3 regions of the Candidatus Pantoea symbiotica genome follow, and region 2 is predicted to be linked to each of the others. Evidence: predicted binding sites of a transcription regulator. Region 2 holds the regulator's gene; each other region holds the start of a gene.

Region 1 (6,461 bases), 3.5 Mb from region 2:
TGCTGATAGATATCGTCGTTGACCTGATTGCTGACGCCGCGCGTTTCCACCTTCATCAGCGCGCAGTCAGGCACCACGTTGCGTCCGGTTCCGGCCTGCAACACGCCAACGTTAACGCGCGCTACACCGCCGCTGTGCTGCGGCAGATTGTGCAGCGCCAGCGTGGCCTGCGCCGCTGCCAGCAAGGCGTTGCGACCCTCTTCCGGTTTGCCGCCGGCGTGCGCGCCGACGCCGGTGAAATTGACGTCGAGTTTGGTGGTGGCGAGGAAGCTGTCGCTGCCACAGACGATTTCTCCGGCCGGTACGCCGGTGCCGAGATGAATGGCAGTGAAGAGATCGACATCATCCACCACGCCCGCCGCCACCATCGCTTTCGCCCCGCGCACGCCTTCTTCGGCAGGCTGGAAAATGAGTTTGATGGTGCCGCTCAGCTGCGCTTTCATCTCCATCAACACGCCCGCCAGCGCCAGACCAATGGTGGTGTGGCCGTCGTGGCCGCAGGCGTGCATCATGCCGGGATTGCAGGAGGCAAAGCCTTCGCGCGTTGGCAGATGATCGGCGGCGCGGCTTTCGTTCTGATCGAGCGCATCCATATCCACGCGGAAACCCATCACCGGGCCTGGACGACCGGTTTCCAGCGTGGCGACCACGCCACAAAATCCGCCGGAGAAGTGCTTAATCCATTGCGGCAGCGCGCCTTGCTCTAACGCGCGCGCTTCCTGCTGCGCCAGCACCTCATCAGAGGGCAATCCCATGCGCGCGTCGGCATCGATCACCTCGCGACCCAGCTTGAGTTGATAACCAAGACGATGCAGCTCTTCGGCTACCAACGTGGCGGTGCGGAACTCCAGCCAGCCCGATTCGGCAAAGTGGTGCAGATCGCGTCGCCAGGCCTGCATCTTTGGGATGTGCGCGTTGACGAGGTCAGAAAGGGTTTTCATCGGCATTTCCTTTGTGTTGGTTTTTTATGCATTCATCCGAATCTACACATTGGTTTTGCCGCGCATAAGATGCGAATATCTTGCTACTGATAAACAACGGTTATCATCAAACTATGTCTGCGAACCTTAAACTTCATCAGCTGCGCGCGTTTGTTGACGTGGCGCGTCAGGGCAGCATCCGCGCCGCCAGCCGCTTATCCGGGCTTTCACAACCTGCGCTGACCAAAGCGATTCAGGAGTTGGAGCTGGCGCTGGGCGCGCGTCTGTTCGAGCGGCGACAGCAGGGCGTAACGCTGACCGATATCGGTGATAACTTTTTTAAGCACGCCAGCCTGGTTCTGGAAGAGCTGCGGGTGGCGCAGGAAGATATTCAGCAGCGGCTGGGATTAGCCGGCGGGCGCGTCAACATCGGCGTGGGCGGCAGTATTGCGCGCACCGTCATGCCGCAGGTGATCAATCAGTTTCATCGCGAGTATCCGCTGGTTAAGGTGCGAATAGTTGAAGGTCAGCTGGTTTCGATGGTGCATGAGCTGCGTCAGGGCGAACTGGATTTCACCATCAATACCTACGATAAAAATCATCTCGATCAGGAATTGGTGTTTGAACGGCTGATGGAGCGCGACTATCAGGTGGTGATGCGCAAAGGGCATCCGATGGCGCACGCGCGCACGCTGGCTGAGCTGCAGCATTGCGACTGGACCATGCCGACGCCGCAGGGCAGCTATTATCGGCTGCTGCACGATCTGTTTGGCGAACGTGGCATGGCGCCGAAAATCGTCGTCACCTGCGAGACCTTTATGGCCTGCACCAGCCTGGTGGCGCAGAGCGATTTCGTCAGCATTATTTCACGCGATGTGATTGAAGACCCGACGCACGGTGGCCAGTTGATTTCCCTCGATCTCGACGAACCCTTACCGAAAGCCACTTTCTATCTTATCCAGCGCAAAGACACCGCGCTGACACCGATGAGCGCCTATATGGCGCAGCTGTTTCGGCGCTACTGTCAGCAAAGGTAAGAGTGCGGCCTGGCTCGCAACTGTATAAATAATGCGCACTACACTTGCAGTGGACGTTCCCTTTATGGAGTACAGACCATGCAAGTTACCCCGTATGTGTTTTACAGCGGTCGCTGCGAAGAGGCGATTGCCTTCTACCTCGACGCCACCGATGGCGAGTTGCTGTTCAAGATGACTTATGGCGATATGCCGGATGAAACGCCGGTGGAGGACGAAGGTTGTATCTCGGGCGTGAGTTTTTCGCCGGAGCAGATTATGCATGCCCATCTGCGCATCGGGCAGGGCGAAATTATGATGAGCGACGGCGCACCGCAGGCGGCGTATGGCGGTTTTGCCGTGAGTTTATCCACGCCGGATGAGGCACAAGGCAAGCGTTGGTTTGAGGCGTTGTCAGCGGGCGGTGAAGTGACGAAAAGCTGGGCACCGACGTTTTGGGCCAATGGCTTTGGCATGTTGACCGATAAGTTCGGCGTGCCGTGGATGGTGAATGCGTATAAGCCGCAGATTTAGGTGAGTGCGGTGTTCAACCAGGTGCGCATTAATGCGTTGGATTTCGTCACCGTCATTAAAACGGTGCGCATTAATGCGCACCCTACGTGTAGGGTCGCCATTTATGGCGACCGTTTCACCAACCGCACCCATCTCATGGCGACCTTCTTACCAACCGCACCATCTCATGGCGACCGTTTCACACGATTAGAAGTTGTAACCCACCACCAAATAATAACCCCAGCCAGTCGATTTCACTTCAAACGGACCGTTACCGAAGTTCAGCTCCTGGCCGTCAGCCCACTGGCCGCCGTTGTGGAAATAACGCGCCACGGTTGAAACATGCCAGTGATCGTAGTTCAGCGACAGAATGTGGCTCGATGCAATTGAGTTGCTGGTACGTGAACGATCGGACTTATCACGCAGATCTGAACCCCAGTCGAAGTTGGTGAAGCCGATGTAGCTCAGCTTGCCGCCCCATAGATCGGTAATCGGCACAAAGTATTTCACCTTGAAGCGATAACCATCCCAGCTGTTCTCGTTCGCCGCACCGTAGTTTTCCCACTGGTATTTCGCGTAAACGTTCAGCGACAGGCCGATATCGCTGTGCGTATCGATGTCGGTGCCGAGACCCATGTACCAGGTGTTCTGACGGTTATCGCTGTTGCGACCCATGTCATAGATGTAGTTGTTGGCGAAGTACCACTCTTTAAACGGTCCGAAAGAGAGATCGGTGCCGGTCAGCTTATCGATCGAGAAACGTGGCTCAATTTCCATGAACATCGGCGAACCGTGGTCGAACACGCCGTTGGCATTGCTGTTGCCCACGCCGAAGAAGTTGGTCAGATCGAGGTAGCCGTAGAAATCGAACCAATCCTTTTTAGCAAAGGCTTCGTATTCCAGATACACGTCGTTGTTGAACTGGGGTCCAAAACGGGTGTGGTAGCTGCCCACCACGTTCACGCTCTGATGCCACCAGTCAGAAACGTACTGCGGATCGCTGTCTGCCGCTTGTGCCGCACCAGTCCAGCTGCTGGCCAATAAGGCCCCTGCTATCAACGCTTTATATTTCATTATTGTTAACCACATGCTTTTGATCGCCGGGCCGTCGCCGCGATCGGGTGAAATTGATCCCAGGGGATGGGCAGTGAGTTGTCGTATCCGGTCTGTGTCGCCAGATTTTCAAGCTTGCGTAATGTGCCTGTAACAGAGGCATAGAAAATAGATTTTGGTCACGTTTGTCAAAAAGTGTTGCAGTTTGATTCACTGGAAATGTGATCATTATCACATAAAGGCCGTGAGGCGAACGGAACCCCGCAACCGTTTACGTTGTCGCGTTCGTCGGGAAAAAGGTGTTGAGGGGATGGTGCGATAGTTGCAAGGTCGCCATGAATGGCGACCTTACGAGGTTAGGGGAGGGTAACGCGCACCTGCAGGCCGGCAATCTGGCCCTGCTGATCGTGGCGGTTCGACAGCGCAACCTGCATCTGATGCTTCTGCGCCACGCTGCGCACAATCGATAAGCCTAAGCCGCTGCCTTGCGCCTGCACATCTGGCGAACGGGTGAAGCGATCAAAGGCGCGTTCGATAAAGGATTCCGCCATGCCGGGCCCGTTATCGACAATATCCACCACGGTGTGATTGCCGACGCGATGCAGCAGCACATCGACCAAACTGCCTTCCGGCGTGTGCAGCATCGCATTGCCGATCAGGTTATCGAACAGGCTACGCAGATCGGAGCGGCTGGCGTGCAGGCGATAATGGGTGGTGCCGTTAAAACCGATATCAATGCCGCGCTTATCTGCCACCACCATCAACTGCTCAATGCTTTCTTTCAGCAGGTCATCCAGCTCGATGCTTTCCACCGTGGCAACCACCGATTGATCTTCCTGACGTGAGATATTCAGCAGCTGCGTCACCAGATGGCGCGTGCGCGTTACGCCCGCTTCCAGCTGATCGAACTGGCGGCTGGCTTCACCGGGTTGAATATGTTGCCGCAGATTCTCCAGCTGCAAAGTCACGGCGGTGACCGGTGTGCGCAGCTCATGCGCCGCATCTTCGAGGAACTGACGCTGCGATGACCAGGCCGCGCGCAGTCTATCCAGCAAAGCGTTGTAAGCTGCCACCAGCGGCAGCACTTCATCCGGCAAGCCATCAGGTGAAACGCTATGCGGATGCAGGGTTTCCTGGGCTGCGATATGGCGCGATGCCACGCGTAAATCGCGCGTTATCGCCCGCACCACCAGCCATATCACAATCAGTGAGAGCGGCATCATCAGTACCAACGGAATGATGGCGGAGAGCGCTCGCTTGACCATGATACTTTTCATGTAGCCGATATTATGCAGCACCTGAATATTGCCGATTTCACTGCCCAGCTCGCCGGGCCGCGTGTAAACACGCCATTCGCAGTCGTCGCCACAGTCACCGACTTTCAAATCGGTCCAGCCTTTTTTCAGCTGCAACGGCGCATGCAAACCCGGCCAGGAGCTGGCGCGCAGATGGTTGCTCTCGTCCCACAGCTGAACGATATAGGTACTTTTGAGTTTCTCTTCATGCATCACCATCGGCATCAGCGCCGGCATGCGTTGGCTGCTGGCCCAGGCATCGGCGATCTTGGCGAGCTGATCGTCCTTCATGGTGCCCATCATGTCGCCGTAGCAGTGATAGAAATACCAGGTGACGCCGCCAATCATCGCCAGATGCAGAATCACCAGCGTGGCGAGCAGTTTGTTACGCAGCGAGCGCATAAAGGTGAAAGGTTTCATATTGCCGGTACCCGCCAGCCAAGTCCGCGTACGTTGCGGATCACTTCGTTATCCAGTTTGCGACGCATACCGTGAATCAGTACATCCACCGCGTTGCTGCTGACCTCTTCGCCCCAGCCGTAAATGCGGTTTTCTAACTGCTCGCGTGAGAGGATCGCGCCGGGCCGCTCCAGCAAGGCGTAGAGCAGGGCATATTCGCGTGCGGTGAGCTGTTCGCGCTGGCCTTTGTACAACACTTCGCGCGTCATGATATCGATCTGCACATCGCCGCTGCCAAGCAGAGAATCTGCCGCACCGTGACGACGGCGGGTAATGGCGCGCATACGTGCCAACACCTCTTGCAGATCAAAGGGTTTCAGCAAATAGTCATCCGCGCCGCTGTCCAATCCCTGAATGCGCTGCTGCACAGTATCGCGGGCGGTGAGCACCAGCACCGGCGTCATGTCGCCGCGCGTGCGCGCTCGACGCAGCACCTGCAAGCCATCTTCACGCGGCAAGCCAAGATCCAGCAACACGCAGGTATAGCCGCCTTCGGCCCAGGCATTGCTGGCATAGACGCCGTCGCGTACCCAATCCACCGACCAACCTGCCGCTTCCAGCGCTTGCTGCAGATTCGCGCCAATCATTTCGTCATCTTCTACCAGCAGCACACGCATGATGCCCTCCAACTTAACTGAACGCAGTGTAGCGACAGATAATTAGGCCAGAATTATACCCGTTTTCCCGCTTGCTAATTCTGCGCTAATTTTCTGCTAATTAAGGGATAAATTTAACGCGCTATTGTGGCTGCACTGGACATATTGCCAACGCAGGAGAATCCCATGAATCAGCGCGAATTTATCCGTAGTTTGCTGGACTGGATAGAGAATAACTTAGGGCACGATCTTCATCTGGATGAAGTAGCACGCCGCTCGGGATACTCCCGCTGGCATCTGCAACGTCTGTTCCGTCAGCACACCGGTTTTTCGCTGGCCGAGTACATTCGCCAGCGCCGCTTAACCGAATCTGCATTGACGCTGATTAACAGCGATGAGGCGATTTTGCAGGTGGCGATGAGTTACGGCTTCGATACGCAGCAGGCTTATACTCGCACCTTCAAAAACTACTTCATGGTCACGCCAGGCCAGCTGCGCCGCCAGCGTCGCGTCGAGCCAGATCGCTTATTGTTCCCATTGGCGGTCGCGTAGGGTCGCCATTTATGGCGACCGTTTCACCAACCGCACAAACCCAATGGCGACCGGGCTCGG
Region 2 (6,461 bases):
GCGTTAATATGCTCGACGATGAACTGACTGTGCGTAACCCACATGCGCATATCTTTCAGATATTGCAGGTTAAAGCCCGGCTCGCTCGATGCCTGGTTCAATGAATTGAACAGCGCGTTGTGCGCCTGATTAACCTTCATGCGCTGATAAGCCAGTTTCTCCGGCGATTGTTCCGGGCCTAACAGCATTCGCAGCGCTTCCTGATAGGCTTCCAGCGCATCGTGCGCGTTCTTGCGCAGCAGTCCGCTTTGCCACTGCGGCCACAGCCAAATCATCCCGGCGAAGGCAATCAAACAGCCCATCAAGGTATCCATCATGCGCGGCAGCAGAAACTGTGCGCCGTTGAGCGACAGCAGTTGCAGCGAATACACCGCCGTGACGGTGAAGCCAATCATCGACCAGCCGTAATATTTCCGCGTGATCAGATAACTCGCCAGCGTGATCCCCAGCATAAACAGCAGCGTGATCGATTCCGGTACCGCCAGCCGTAATGAGGCGGCGGCGATCAGCAAACCGGCAAAGGTGCCCAGCGCACGGTGCTGGATGCGCACGCGCGTCGCGCTGTAACCGTTCTGGCTGACGAACATGATGGTCATCAGAATCCAGTAAGGTTTGGGGATGTTAAAGAACAGCGCCAGCGAGCTGCCAAACATCAGCATTACGGCGAAGCGTGCCGCGGTGCGTAACGCGGTGGATTTGAATGACAGATAACTGCGCAGCGCCGGCAACAGCGGCAAACGGCGCTGGCGATCGGCCATCAGGTCACGCGTGTAGAGCGGCTTCTGCGTGCGCAATACGCGGGCGATGCGGCTGAAGTGATACAGGCAGAAGTTACCGACCGGATTATCCGGATGCTGGCGCGCAATTTTCTCCAGCGCGCCGAGCTGTTTCTCCATGTGGAAACGGTCTGGCAGCTGATGGTAGAGAATCGCATCCGCCAGCACGCGCAGCCGCGCCGAGATGATTTTGGCGTTCCAGCGAATCACCGCTTCGGCGTGGCTCTCTTCAACCAGCTTCTGCACCTCTTCCGGCTGATGCAAACTCACCGAGATGTGTTCCTGTAAATCCAGCGCCACCTGGAAAGCGCGCGTCAGGCGTTTGTGGCTGTTATCGCGGCTGGCCGACAGCATATGCATTTGCTGGTAACAGGTGGTGATGAGATCGACCGCCTTTTGCTGACGTGCCAGCAGCGGCGGCAGCGCTTTTTCCGGATCGGTCAGCTGCGTCAGTAAGGTGTATTTGGCATCGCAATAATCCGCCAGTTCGCGGAACAGCAGGCTAAGCGATTCGCGCATCGGCTGCTCTTTCCACAGCCAGAACCAGAACCAGTTGAATAAGCCGTACCACAGCGTGCCGCCAATGTAGAGCAACGGCGGCACCCACATCGGCATGCGTCCCACTAAGCTGAGCGTAAAGATAGCGGCGATGAGCGTTGCGGGCAGCAAGCGCGCATGCAGCGGACCGATTTCGCCGGTCACGCCAATCAGCAGCGGCAGCGCCAGCAAAATCAGCGGCAACGGAATCTGGTAAGCAGTAAGGATTTGCATCAGGAAACTGCCGGTGGCAAACAGCGAACCACCCACAATCAGGCGTTTGAAAAAGCGTTTGTGCGGCGTATCCAGCCCCGCCATGTTGCAGCAGGCCGGCACTAATGAGAACAGCAGACCTTTTTGCAGATCGCCAAACAGCCAGCCGAGAGCCACAGGCAGGCACAGCACCAGCGTTTGCCGCAGCGCATAGTTAACTTCGGGATGATAGATGATTCGACGCCACATCAGCTCATCGCAAATAGAAACGGCGCGATGTTGCCATCACGCCGTGGGTGAGAAGAAATTAGCGGGTGCCGTAAACGACGATGGTTTTACCGTGTGCGGAGATCAGGTTCTGATCTTCCAGCATTTTCAGGATACGACCCACGGTTTCGCGTGAGCAGCCCACGATCTGACCAATCTCCTGGCGGGTGATTTTGATTTGCATCCCGTCTGGGTGAGTCATCGCATCTGGCTGTTTGGCCAGATTTAGCAGCGTTTGCGCGATGCGTCCGGTTACATCGAGGAAGGCAAGGTTGCCCACTTTCTCAGATGTGACTTGCAGACGACGCGCCATTTGCGACGAAAGTCGCATTAAAATATCCGGGTTTACCTGAATCAGCTGACGGAATTTTTTGTATGAAATTTCAGCCACTTCGCAGGCAGACTTCGCACGTACCCAGGCACTACGTTCCTGGCCTTCTTCGAAAAGACCGAGTTCGCCGATGAAATCTCCCTGATTGAGGTAGGAGAGAATCATCTCTTTGCCTTCTTCATCTTTAATCAGTACCGCTACGGAACCTTTTACGATGTAGTACAGCGTTTCCGCTTTCTCACCCTGATGGATGAGCGTGCTTTTGGATGGATATTTGTGAATATGGCAATGGGACAGGAACCATTCGAGTGTAGGGTCTGTTTGCGGTTTGCCGAGAACCATTCGCTATTATCCTCTGTTGTAATCGTGCCCAAAATACAGGGGGCATTTTTCCCTGTCAGGCGGTTTAATCGTCGAGCGTTTCCAGTAAAGGAAAAATTATTCCGGGTGGACTCTTAAGCTACGCTTTTGATTCTTCCGGCCTTCGTCTGTGATGACGAAAATATTTTCAGCACTGTTTGTAGCACAGCTTTTGCGAGCTGTCTTGTGTTGTCTCGCTTCAGCAGAAGGGGGATTACTCTGGATTGCTGTTTGTCAGGTGAAAGCGTACTCTGGCGGCAAAACCGCCGCTTCAGGAGAGAGAATAATGCAGGCACGAGTGAAATGGGTGGAAGGTCTTACCTTTCTCGGAGAATCCTCATCTGGCCATCAGGTATTAATGGACGGTAATTCCGGTGATAAAGCGCCAAGTCCAATGGAGATGGTGCTGATGGCCGCAGGCGGCTGTAGCGCCATTGATGTGGTGTCGATCCTGCAAAAAGGGCGCAGCGATGTGGCCGATTGCGAAGTGAAACTCACCTCAGAACGCCGTGAAGAGGCGCCACGCATTTTTACCACCATCAACCTGCATTTTATTGTCAGCGGCAAAGCGTTGAGCGATAAAGCGGTTGCGCGCGCGGTTGACCTGTCGGCGGAAAAATATTGCTCGGTGGCGATCATGTTGGGTAAAGGCGTGGAAATTACCCACAGCTATGAGGTTGTCGAGTTGTAATCGGTCGTAGGGGAGGCATTCATGCCTCCCTTTTCACAGCCCGCACCAAACCTACTCAATTCGCTTCCCTTCAATCAGTCGCTGAACCAGCGGCAGCATAATCAGCTCCATCGCCAATCCCATTTTGCCGCCCGGCACCACCAGCGTATTGATGTGGGAAATAAACGATCCCTGAATCATCGCCAGTAGATAGGGGAACGCGATGCCTTCCAGACCGCGAAAATGAATCACCACGAAGCTTTCGTCGAGCGAGGGAATTTCGCGGGCGGCAAACGGGTTTGAGGTATCAACGGTCGGCACGCGCTGGAAGTTAATGTGGGTGCGCGAGAACTGCGGCGTGATGAAGTTAATGTAATCCTCCATCGAACGTACCACCGAATCCATCACCGCTTCGCGTGAATGGCCGCGCTCGCCGGTGTCACGCACCAACTTCTGAATCCACTCAAGGTTAACAATCGGCACCACGCCAACCAGCAGATCGACATGCTCCGCCACATTTTGCTGCTGCGTGACCACGCCGCCGTGCAAGCCTTCATAAAACAGCACATCGGTGTTTTCCGGCAGCGGCTGCCACGGCGTGAAAGTGCCCGGCACCTGATTCCACGGCACCGCTTCATCGTAGGTGTGCAGATATTTACGTGATTCGCCGAGGCCGGTTTGGCCGTAATGTTTAAACGTCTGCTCCAGCAGGCCGAAGTCGTTGGCTTCCGGGCCGAAGTAGCTGATGTGGCGACCGAGATCGCGCGCTTTGCGGATCGCCATGTCCATTTCCGGACGCGTGAAGCGATGGAAACTGTCGCCCTCGAGTTCCGCCGCATGCAGGTTCAGCTGCTGGAAAATCTTGCGGAAGGCGAGGCTGGTGGTGGTGGTTCCGGCGCCGCTGGAACCGGTGACGGCAATGATTGGATGCCTGGCTGACATAACAGAGCTCCCTGTGAGGTCCGGCGATGAGCATTGTTACCACGAATTGCCGCTGGGTGCATTAGCCGCGAAATTCACCCTTCGGCATAATATTGATCGATTCATGCAGTTCCGACCACACCAGCACTACGTCGCCGCGCTCCAGCTGGCGGCGCACATCGGCGACTTTTTGCAGCAAACTGCGTTCCTGCTCGCCGTAATCGGTGCCTTCGCGTAACACGAAGGTTTCAATCAGGTTTTCCAGCGTCTCCGCTTCGAGTTCTTGCCAGGGAATAATCACAATTACACATCCAGATAGGTTGAGAGCCAGTCGGGCACGCGCTGTTCCAGCCACATTTTCGGTTTAAGCAAGGTGCCGCCGACAAAGCCGACGTGGCCGCCTTGCTGCGTCAGCTGATACTGAATGGAAGCTGACAGCTGGTCAGGTTGCGGGATCACGGCATCGGTCATAAAGGGATCGTCTTGCGCATGAATGATCAGCAGCGGTTTGCGCACGCCGGTGAGCAGCGGCATCGCGCTGGCTCGTTGATAATAGTCGTTGGCGTCGATAAAACCGTGCGCACGTGCGGTTATCGCATCATCAAACTCGCGTAAGCGGCGGAAAGCGCGTAGCTGGCTGAGATCGACCGGCAGCGTGCCGGGCCAGGCGCGCAGTTTGCGCGTGGCGTTCTTTTTCAGCTGCGTCAGCAAATAGTGCTGATAGAAGCGCGAGAAGCCAACGTCCAGCTTGCCGCTGCACGGCTCCAGCGCCAGCGGCGCCGAGATGGCGATGGCGGCATCAATCGGCACATCGTGACCTTGCTGACCGAGCAGGCAAGCCAGCATGTTGCCGCCCAGCGAAACGCCGACAGCGGCGGTCGGTACGCTGCCCCATTCGCGTTGCAGCCAGTTAAGGAAGTAGGTGGCGTCTTCAGTTTCACCGGAGTGATAGATGCGCTTTAAGCGATTAGGCTCGCCGCTGCAGCCGCGAAAGTGCATCACCACCGCCAGCCAGCCGCGCGCCTGACACGCCTGCATCAGGCCGTGCGCATACGGGCTGCGAAAGCTGCCTTCCAGGCCGTGAAACATCACCATGCGCGGTTTATGACGCGCCTGCGCCGGATCTTCACTCCACGCTAAATCGACAAAATCGCCGTCCGGCAGGTCAAGACGCTGCCAGTGCGGACGCAACGTGACGCGGCGGCGCAGAATGCGCGGCAACAGCGTTTGTAGATGCGCGTTACTGAATCCGCGCAGTGGTTTAAAGCGCTCGCCGCTGGGGCGATCAAAATAGCTTGGGTAAAGGCTTGTCTGATGCATAAGTCGCTGATAGCTTCGATGGGTTGTTCGCTTTACTGGGTGAGGAGCACCCGAATATACATGGAACTGAGTCTTTTTTTATCAATGTTAGGTTTTCTTTGGGTCGCGGCCATCACGCCCGGGCCCAATAATATGTTACTTACCGCCTCGGGTGCTAATTTTGGCTTCCTGCGCACTATACCGCTGCTCATTGGTATCATGATTGGTATGCAAGTCATGTTGCTGATGGTGGCATTTGGTATCGGCGGTCTCATCCTGCTTTATCCTTCGCTGCATCTGATCCTGAAGATTGCCGGTAGCCTTTATCTGCTGTGGCTGGCGTGGAAAATCGCCAGCGCCGAGTATGAAAAGCTGGAAACCGATGATGTGACGGTAAAGCAAATGCCGTTCTGGCAAGGCGGCTTGCTGCAGCTAATCAACCCGAAAGCCTGGCTTATGGCGCTCGGTGCGGTGGCCAGCTTCAGCCTGGCGGGCAGCGAATATCTGCATTCGGTGCTGGCGATCAGCCTCGGCATGTTCATGGTAAATGTGATTTCCGGGGTGATCTGGATGGGCTTTGGCTCGCTGATTGGACGTCTGCTGCGAAGCCCACGCGCGTGGAAAATGTTCAATCTGGCGATGGGCTTGCTCACCGCTGCGTGCGTATTGCTGATTTGGCGCTGAGTTAACTGGAAGCGCGTTCAACGCGCTTCCACGGCAACACTTCATGGACCACCGACGAGTTGGGCTGGCGGATACGTTGCAGCAGCAGCTGTACGCTACGCACGCCCATGCGATTCATCGGCTGCTCAATCGTCGTCAGCGGTGGATTCAGGCTGCTGGTAAAGTTGATGCCATCAAATCCAACCACCGCTAAATCTTCCGGCACGCGCAAGCCCGCTTCCAGCGCTGCGTGTATTACGCCAACCGCCAGAACATCCGACACTGCAAACACCGCATCTGGTCGTTCCGGCTGCTTCAGCAATTCGCGCAAGGCCGCACTGCCCGACTCGCAGGTGACATTCTCGGCGTAGGCCACACCGCACCAGCTGAGCTCGAGTTGCTCCAGCGCCGCGCGATATCCCTC
Region 3 (6,461 bases), 2.4 Mb from region 2:
TTACGCAACTCAGTCGCCATCGCCGCCAGACGATCGGTCTCTTTTACGCGCCAGTTATAGATGTTGCGCATCAGCGTGGTGCCTTGTGCGAACAGTGCTGTGGTTGCAATGGTCATTGCCGCATCGGGAATATGGTTCATATCCATATCGATTGCCGTCAACGATCCACGCGTACAGGAGATGTAATCATCGCCCCACTCAATCACTGCGCCCATCTTTTCTAGCACATCAGCAAAACGAATATCGCCCTGCACGCTGTTGCGGCCGATACCGGTTACACGCACGGTGCCACCTTTAATGGCTGCCGCAGCGAGGAAATATGAGGCAGAAGACGCATCACCTTCCACCAGGTAATCGCCCGGAGACTGATACTGTTGCTGCCCTTTGACCACAAAACGCTGATAGTTCTGGTTATCAACGTCCACACCAAAGCAGCGCATCAGGTGCAAGGTAATGTCAATATAAGGCTTAGAAACCAGATCGCCTTTGATGGTGATGATGGTGTCTTGCTGCGCCAGCGGCGCGGTCATCAACAACGCCGTCAGGAACTGGCTGGAAACGCTGCCATCAACGCTGACTTCGCCCCCAACAAAACCGCCATTGAGGCGTACTGGTGGGTAATCGGTCTGCTCAAGATAGTCGATCTTTGCTCCGCCCTGACGCAGTGCATCAACCAAGTGACCAATCGGACGCTCTTTCATGCGCGGCTCGCCAGTCAGGACAATTGACTGCTGGCCCAAACACAGCGCAGCAGCCAATGGACGCATCGCGGTGCCTGCGTTACCCAGAAACAGCTCAAGCGGCTTTTCAGCGCGCAAAGGTCCCGCGTTACCCACTACTTCGCATACGGTGCGATCATCGGAGAGCGTATAGCTGACACCCAGCGCCTTGAGGGCGTTCAGCATGTGCTTAACGTCATCGCTATCGAGCAAATTAGTCAGCCGAGTGGTGCCTTTTGCCAGCGCGGCCAGCAAGAGAGCGCGGTTCGAGACGCTTTTTGAGCCCGGTAAATTTACCGTGCCGTCAACGCGAGCAATCGGTTGTAGAGTCAGGGAGTCCTGCATGTGAAACCAAATCTCCAGAAAATACGAGACCCCATCTTGCGACGGGGTCTGATACCAGACAAGCTGGCATGAAAAAAGCAATTAGCCGTGGCGACGTTCGAAGTCGACCATAAACTCAGTCAGCGTTTTAACGCCTTCCAGCGGCATCGCATTGTAGATCGATGCACGCATACCTCCAACCACGCGATGGCCTTTCAACGCATGCAGACCAGCCTTGAGAGACTCTTCCAGGAACACTTTGTCCAAAGATGAATCGGCTAACTGGAATGGCACGTTCATACGTGAACGGTTTTCGCTTGCGACATCGTTGCGATAAAACGCGCTGTTATCAATCACGCCATACAGTAAGTCGGCTTTTGCCTGATTCAGCTTGTCCATCTCGGCCACGCCGCCCTTCTCTTTCAGCCATTTGAATACCAGCCCAGAGAGATACCATGCGAAAGTTGGCGGGGTGTTGAACATCGATTCGTTTTCGGCCAGCACCTTGTAATCAAGGATTGAAGGCACATAACGCTGTGCTTTACCCAGCAGATCTTCGCGCACAACCACCAAGGTTAAGCCCGCCGGACCGATATTTTTTTGCGCGCCGGCGTAGATCACGCCATAACGACTCACATCGATTGGACGAGACAGAATAGTAGAAGAGAGATCGGCAACCACGATCTTATCGCCAAAATCCGGCTCTTCATCGATAGCAATGCCATCAATCGTTTCGTTCGGGCAGAAATGGACGTAAGCCGCATCATAATTTAGCTGCCATTCACGCATTGGTAATAAAGCACGTTTACCATCACGCGTGGTTTTTATATCAATGGTATTTGGCGAGCAGAATTTTTCGGCTTCTTTAATTGCGCTGTGAGCCCAGTAACCGCCGTCAATATAATCTGCGGTTTTTGCCTCACCCAATAAGTTGCCGGGGATGGCCGCGAATTGTGCACGCGCACCGCCGTGGCAGAATAAAACTTTGTAATTGGCTGGGATCTTCAGCAGATCGCGAAAATCTTGTTCTGCCGCTTCAGCAACAGCAATAAACTCTTTACTGCGGTGACTGATCTCCATCACCGAGGTGCCTAACCCGTGCCAGTTTGTCAGTTCTTGTTCTGCGCGACGGAGCACTTCTACCGGCAGCATAGCCGGGCCAGAGCTAAAATTATAAACCTGAGTCATTTCCCCTCACCACTGTCATATCGAACGGTTATGAATACTTCACCGGTTTTATCATTGCCTCCAGATGGCTGCAATCATTAATCCGGCAGCGATCACATTTCCAGAGCCAGCTCCACCGCAGCTTATGTCATAAATGCATTAAGCCATGGAATTTTGTGATGTAGTTCCAGAAAGAAAAGGGGAAAGCCGAATGGCGTAAAAACCTTAGCCAGACTGAGATAAATTTGGCTGACTGAATAGCGAAGCATGCATAAAACCCGTATTATTGCGCGCTTTACGCCCACCCCATTGACTTAAGAGAGCGCCACCATGACGCAAACGTTTATCCCCGGAAAAGACGCCGCACTGGAAGATTCCATTGCACGCTTTCAACAGAAACTGCAAGACCTTGGTTTCAATATTGAAGAAGCTTCCTGGCTGAATCCGGTACCACACGTCTGGTCAGTGCACATTCGCGATCGCGACTGCCCGCTGTGCTTTACAAATGGCAAAGGTGCTAGCAAAAAAGCCGCTCTGGCTTCAGCACTGGGCGAATATTTTGAGCGCCTCTCTACTAACTACTTCTTCGCCGATTTCTGGTTAGGTAAATCCATCGCTAATGGTGATTTTGTTCACTATCCGAATGAAAAGTGGTTCCCGCTCACCGAGGACGACAGCCTGCCAGAAGGCATTCTGGATGCGCGCCTGCGCAAATTTTATGATCCTGAAGAGAGCCTGGGTGCTTCAGAGCTGATTGATCTGCAATCCGGCAATGATGAGCGCGGTATTTGTGGCCTGCCATTTAGCCGCCAATCTGACCAGCAAACGGTTTATATCCCGATGAACATCATCGGAAATCTGTACGTTTCGAATGGTATGTCAGCCGGTAACACCGCGAACGAAGCGCGCGTACAAGGCCTGTCAGAAGTGTTTGAGCGCCATATCAAGAATCGCATCATCGCCGAATCCATCAGCCTGCCAGAAATTCCAGCAGAGGTGATGCAACGTTATCCTGGCGTAATTGAAGCGATTAAACGTCTGGAAGCAGAAGGTTTCCCAATCTTCTCTTACGATGCTTCACTGGGCGGTAAATATCCGGTTATCTGCGTAGTGCTGTTCAATCCAGCAAATGGTACCTGTTTCGCTTCGTTTGGTGCACATCCGGACTTTGGCGTCGCACTGGAGCGTACAGTTACTGAACTGCTGCAGGGCCGTGGTCTGAAAGATCTCGACGTGTTTACTCCGCCGACGTTTGATGATGAAGAAGTTGCGGAACACGCTAACCTGGAAACGCATTTCATCGATTCAAGCGGTCTGATTTCATGGGATATGTTCAAAGACGATGCTGACTATCCTTTCGTCGACTGGAGCTTTGCGGGTACCACGCACGAAGAGTTTGATACGCTGATGGCGATCTTCCGTGCGGAAGATAAAGAAGTCTATATCGCTGACTATGAACATCTGAGCGTTTACGCTTGCCGCATTATCGTTCCTGGTATGTCTGATATTTATCCAGCGGAAGATCTGCTGCTGGCGAATAACAGCATGGGTGCACCACTGCGCGAAACGCTGCTGGCGCTGCCGGAAAGCCAATGGGAACCTGAGGCCTATCTCGAGCTGATCGTGCAACTGGATGAGGAAGGTCATGATGACTTTACTCGCGTGCGCGAACTGCTGGGTCTGGCATCAGGCAAAGATAATGCTTGGTACACGCTGCGTATCGGCGAGCTGAAAGCGATGCTAGCGCTGGCAGGTGGCGACCTGGATCAGGCTCTGATCTGGACTGAATGGACGATGGAATTTAACCAGTCCATCTTCAGCGAAGAGCGCGCTAACTACTATCGCTGCCTGCAAACCTTGCTGCTGCTGGCAATGGAAGAGGAACGCGATCCGCTTCAATATCATCGTGCCTTTATCCGTATGTATGGCCAGGCGGCAGTTGAGGCCGCTTCAGCGGCTATCAGTGGTGAAGTGCCTTTCTATGGATTGCAAGCGGTCGATTTGGACCTGAAAGCCTTCCCAGCGCATCAATCATTACTCGCTGCCTATGAAAAACTGCAGACAGCTAAACGTCGTTATTGGTCACAAAAATAGCCTTGGCGCTTTTAATGGTTATTTATAAAAATTAGCATATTGGTAAATGGCACTGAAAAAATCAGTGCCATTTTTTTATATTGGTCATGCAAAGAGATTAAAGCGCATTATTGAATAACAATTAAGCTTTATTCGTTAATGATATTTAACAAAACCATCCTTAACTACAGCTACCTTAAACTTATTTTGCATAATTTAAAATTTATTTATTTCAATTAATTCAATAGATTAACTTCAAAACACTTACTTTATCGCTTCGCTTACCAGCAGCCTCCCGGTCAAATATGATCCATATCAATTTCTGACCTATACTCCTTTGTTAGTATCTTTACAGGCAATTTTTGGAGAGCGTTAGTGTGAAAGCTGACAACCCTTTTAATTCATTATTACCGGCGGCAATGGCGAAAGTTGCAGAAGAAGCCGGCATATATAAAGCTACTAAACATCCTTTAACCACATTCTTCCTTGCCATCACTGCTGGCGTATTTATCTCAATTGCATTTGTCTTCTATATCACTGCAACTACCGGAAGTGGAGCCATGCCCTACGGCATAGCAAAACTGATCGGCGGTATCTGTTTCTCACTCGGTTTAATGTTAGTAGTCGTGTGTGGCGCTGACCTGTTCACCTCAACTGTTCTGATCGTAGTGGCAAAAGCCAGCGGCCGAATCACCTGGCTCCAACTCGGTCGACATTGGTTGACTGTCTATATAGGTAACCTGTTTGGCGCGCTGTTCTTTGTAGCGCTGATCTGGTTAGCCGGTGAACACATGGTGGCGAATGGTGCCTGGGGCTTGAACCTTCTGCAAACCGCCGACCACAAGATGCATCACACCTTTATCGAAGCAGTCAGTCTCGGCACGCTCGCTAATTTGATGGTTTGCCTGGCGGTATGGATGAGTTACTCCGGCCGCAGCCTGATGGATAAAATGTTTGCGATGATCTTACCGGTAGCGATGTTTGTTGCCTGTGGCTTCGAACACAGCATCGCCAACATGTTCCTTATTCCGATGGCCATTGTTATCCGTGATTTTGCCAGCCCGGAATTCTGGCAAATGGCGGGGGCAAGCGCAGCACAGTTTCCCTCACTCAGCGTTAGCGATTTTATTCTTAATAACCTTATTCCCGTAACCATCGGCAACATTATTGGCGGCGGATTATTAGTCGGTTTGACCTACTGGGTAATCTATCTGCGTGGCGATGAGCCGGTGCATTAATGAATTGGTACGGGCGTGCTGAAGCAGCGCGCCATACGTCAAAGTCTCCCTAAATAAGGCAGGTATATCATGTCCGAACTGAATGAAAAAATGGCGTCAGCCTGGGAAGGATTTAGCGCCGGCGAATGGCAGAACAGCGTCAATGTCCGTGACTTTATCCAGAAAAACTATAAACCGTATGAAGGCGACGAGTCCTTCCTCGCGGGCGCGACTCCAGCCACAACTAAGTTGTGGGACAGCGTGCTTGAAGGCATCAAAATTGAGAACCGCACTCACGCGCCGGTGGATTTTGACACCGATTTGGCTTCAACCATCACCTCTCACGACGCCGGCTACATCAGCAAATCGCTGGAAAAAATTGTTGGTCTGCAAACTGAAGCGCCTCTGAAACGTGCCATCATCCCGTTCGGCGGCATCAAAATGGTTGAGGGCTCTTGCAAGGTTTATGGCCGCGAACTCGATCCCGCGTTGAAAAAAGTCTTCACTGATTACCGCAAAACCCATAACCAAGGCGTATTCGATGTTTATACCCCAGACATCATGCGCTGCCGTAAATCAGGCGTACTGACAGGTTTACCTGATGCCTATGGCCGCGGTCGTATCATCGGTGACTATCGCCGCGTTGCGCTGTACGGCATTGATTACCTGATGAAAGACAAAGTTGCGCAGTTCAATTCTCTGCAAAGCGATATGGAGAATGGTGTTGACCTCGAAGCCACTATTCGCCTGCGTGAAGAGATTTCTGAACAGCATCGTGCGCTGGGTCAAATCAAAGAGATGGCTGCGAAGTATGGTTCAGATATCTCGTTGCCCGCTACCAATGCACAAGAAGCCGTTCAGTGGACTTACTACGGCTACCTCGCGGCGGTGAAATCTCAGAATGGTGCGGCGATGTCATTTGGTCGCGTATCCACCTTCCTTGATGTGTACATTGATCGCG

Evidence for each region. The regulator CRP, encoded in region 2, controls carbon source genes, mostly activating them, when cyclic AMP is high. The targets are predictions, from matches to a motif close to ATGTGANNNNNNTCACAT.
Region 1: the regulator CRP is predicted to act here: its motif matches at 3,719-3,736, upstream of ACXIZX_RS01360 (nucleoside-specific channel-forming protein Tsx).
Region 3: the regulator CRP is predicted to act here: its motif matches at 4,587-4,604, upstream of focA (formate transporter FocA).

What each region holds. Positions count from the first base shown of each region.
Region 1 is NZ_JBSZHR010000002.1:158,997-165,457, forward strand. It holds gene ACXIZX_RS01345 (amidohydrolase) at 1-941, opposite strand, end outside; gene ACXIZX_RS01350 (LysR family transcriptional regulator) at 1,055-1,957, shown strand; gene yjdN (VOC family metalloprotein YjdN) at 2,036-2,467, shown strand; gene ACXIZX_RS01360 (nucleoside-specific channel-forming protein Tsx) at 2,654-3,520, opposite strand; gene ACXIZX_RS01365 (sensor histidine kinase) at 3,856-5,214, opposite strand; gene ACXIZX_RS01370 (response regulator) at 5,211-5,870, opposite strand; gene ACXIZX_RS01375 (helix-turn-helix domain-containing protein) at 6,036-6,401, shown strand.
Region 2 is NZ_JBSZHR010000002.1:3,638,639-3,645,099, reverse strand. It holds gene ACXIZX_RS17640 (YccS/YhfK family putative transporter) at 1-1,775, opposite strand, end outside; gene crp (cAMP-activated global transcriptional regulator CRP) at 1,834-2,466, opposite strand; gene ACXIZX_RS17630 (OsmC family protein) at 2,771-3,175, shown strand; gene ACXIZX_RS17625 (phosphoribulokinase) at 3,227-4,096, opposite strand; gene ACXIZX_RS17620 (YheU family protein) at 4,158-4,376, opposite strand; gene ACXIZX_RS17615 (hydrolase) at 4,379-5,395, opposite strand; gene ACXIZX_RS17610 (LysE family translocator) at 5,456-6,058, shown strand; gene ACXIZX_RS17605 (LacI family DNA-binding transcriptional regulator) at 6,060-6,461, opposite strand, start outside.
Region 3 is NZ_JBSZHR010000002.1:1,198,181-1,204,641, reverse strand. It holds gene aroA (3-phosphoshikimate 1-carboxyvinyltransferase) at 1-1,064, opposite strand, end outside; gene serC (3-phosphoserine/phosphohydroxythreonine transaminase) at 1,146-2,231, opposite strand; gene ycaO (30S ribosomal protein S12 methylthiotransferase accessory factor YcaO) at 2,541-4,304, shown strand; gene focA (formate transporter FocA) at 4,661-5,521, shown strand; gene pflB (formate C-acetyltransferase) at 5,591-6,461, shown strand, end outside.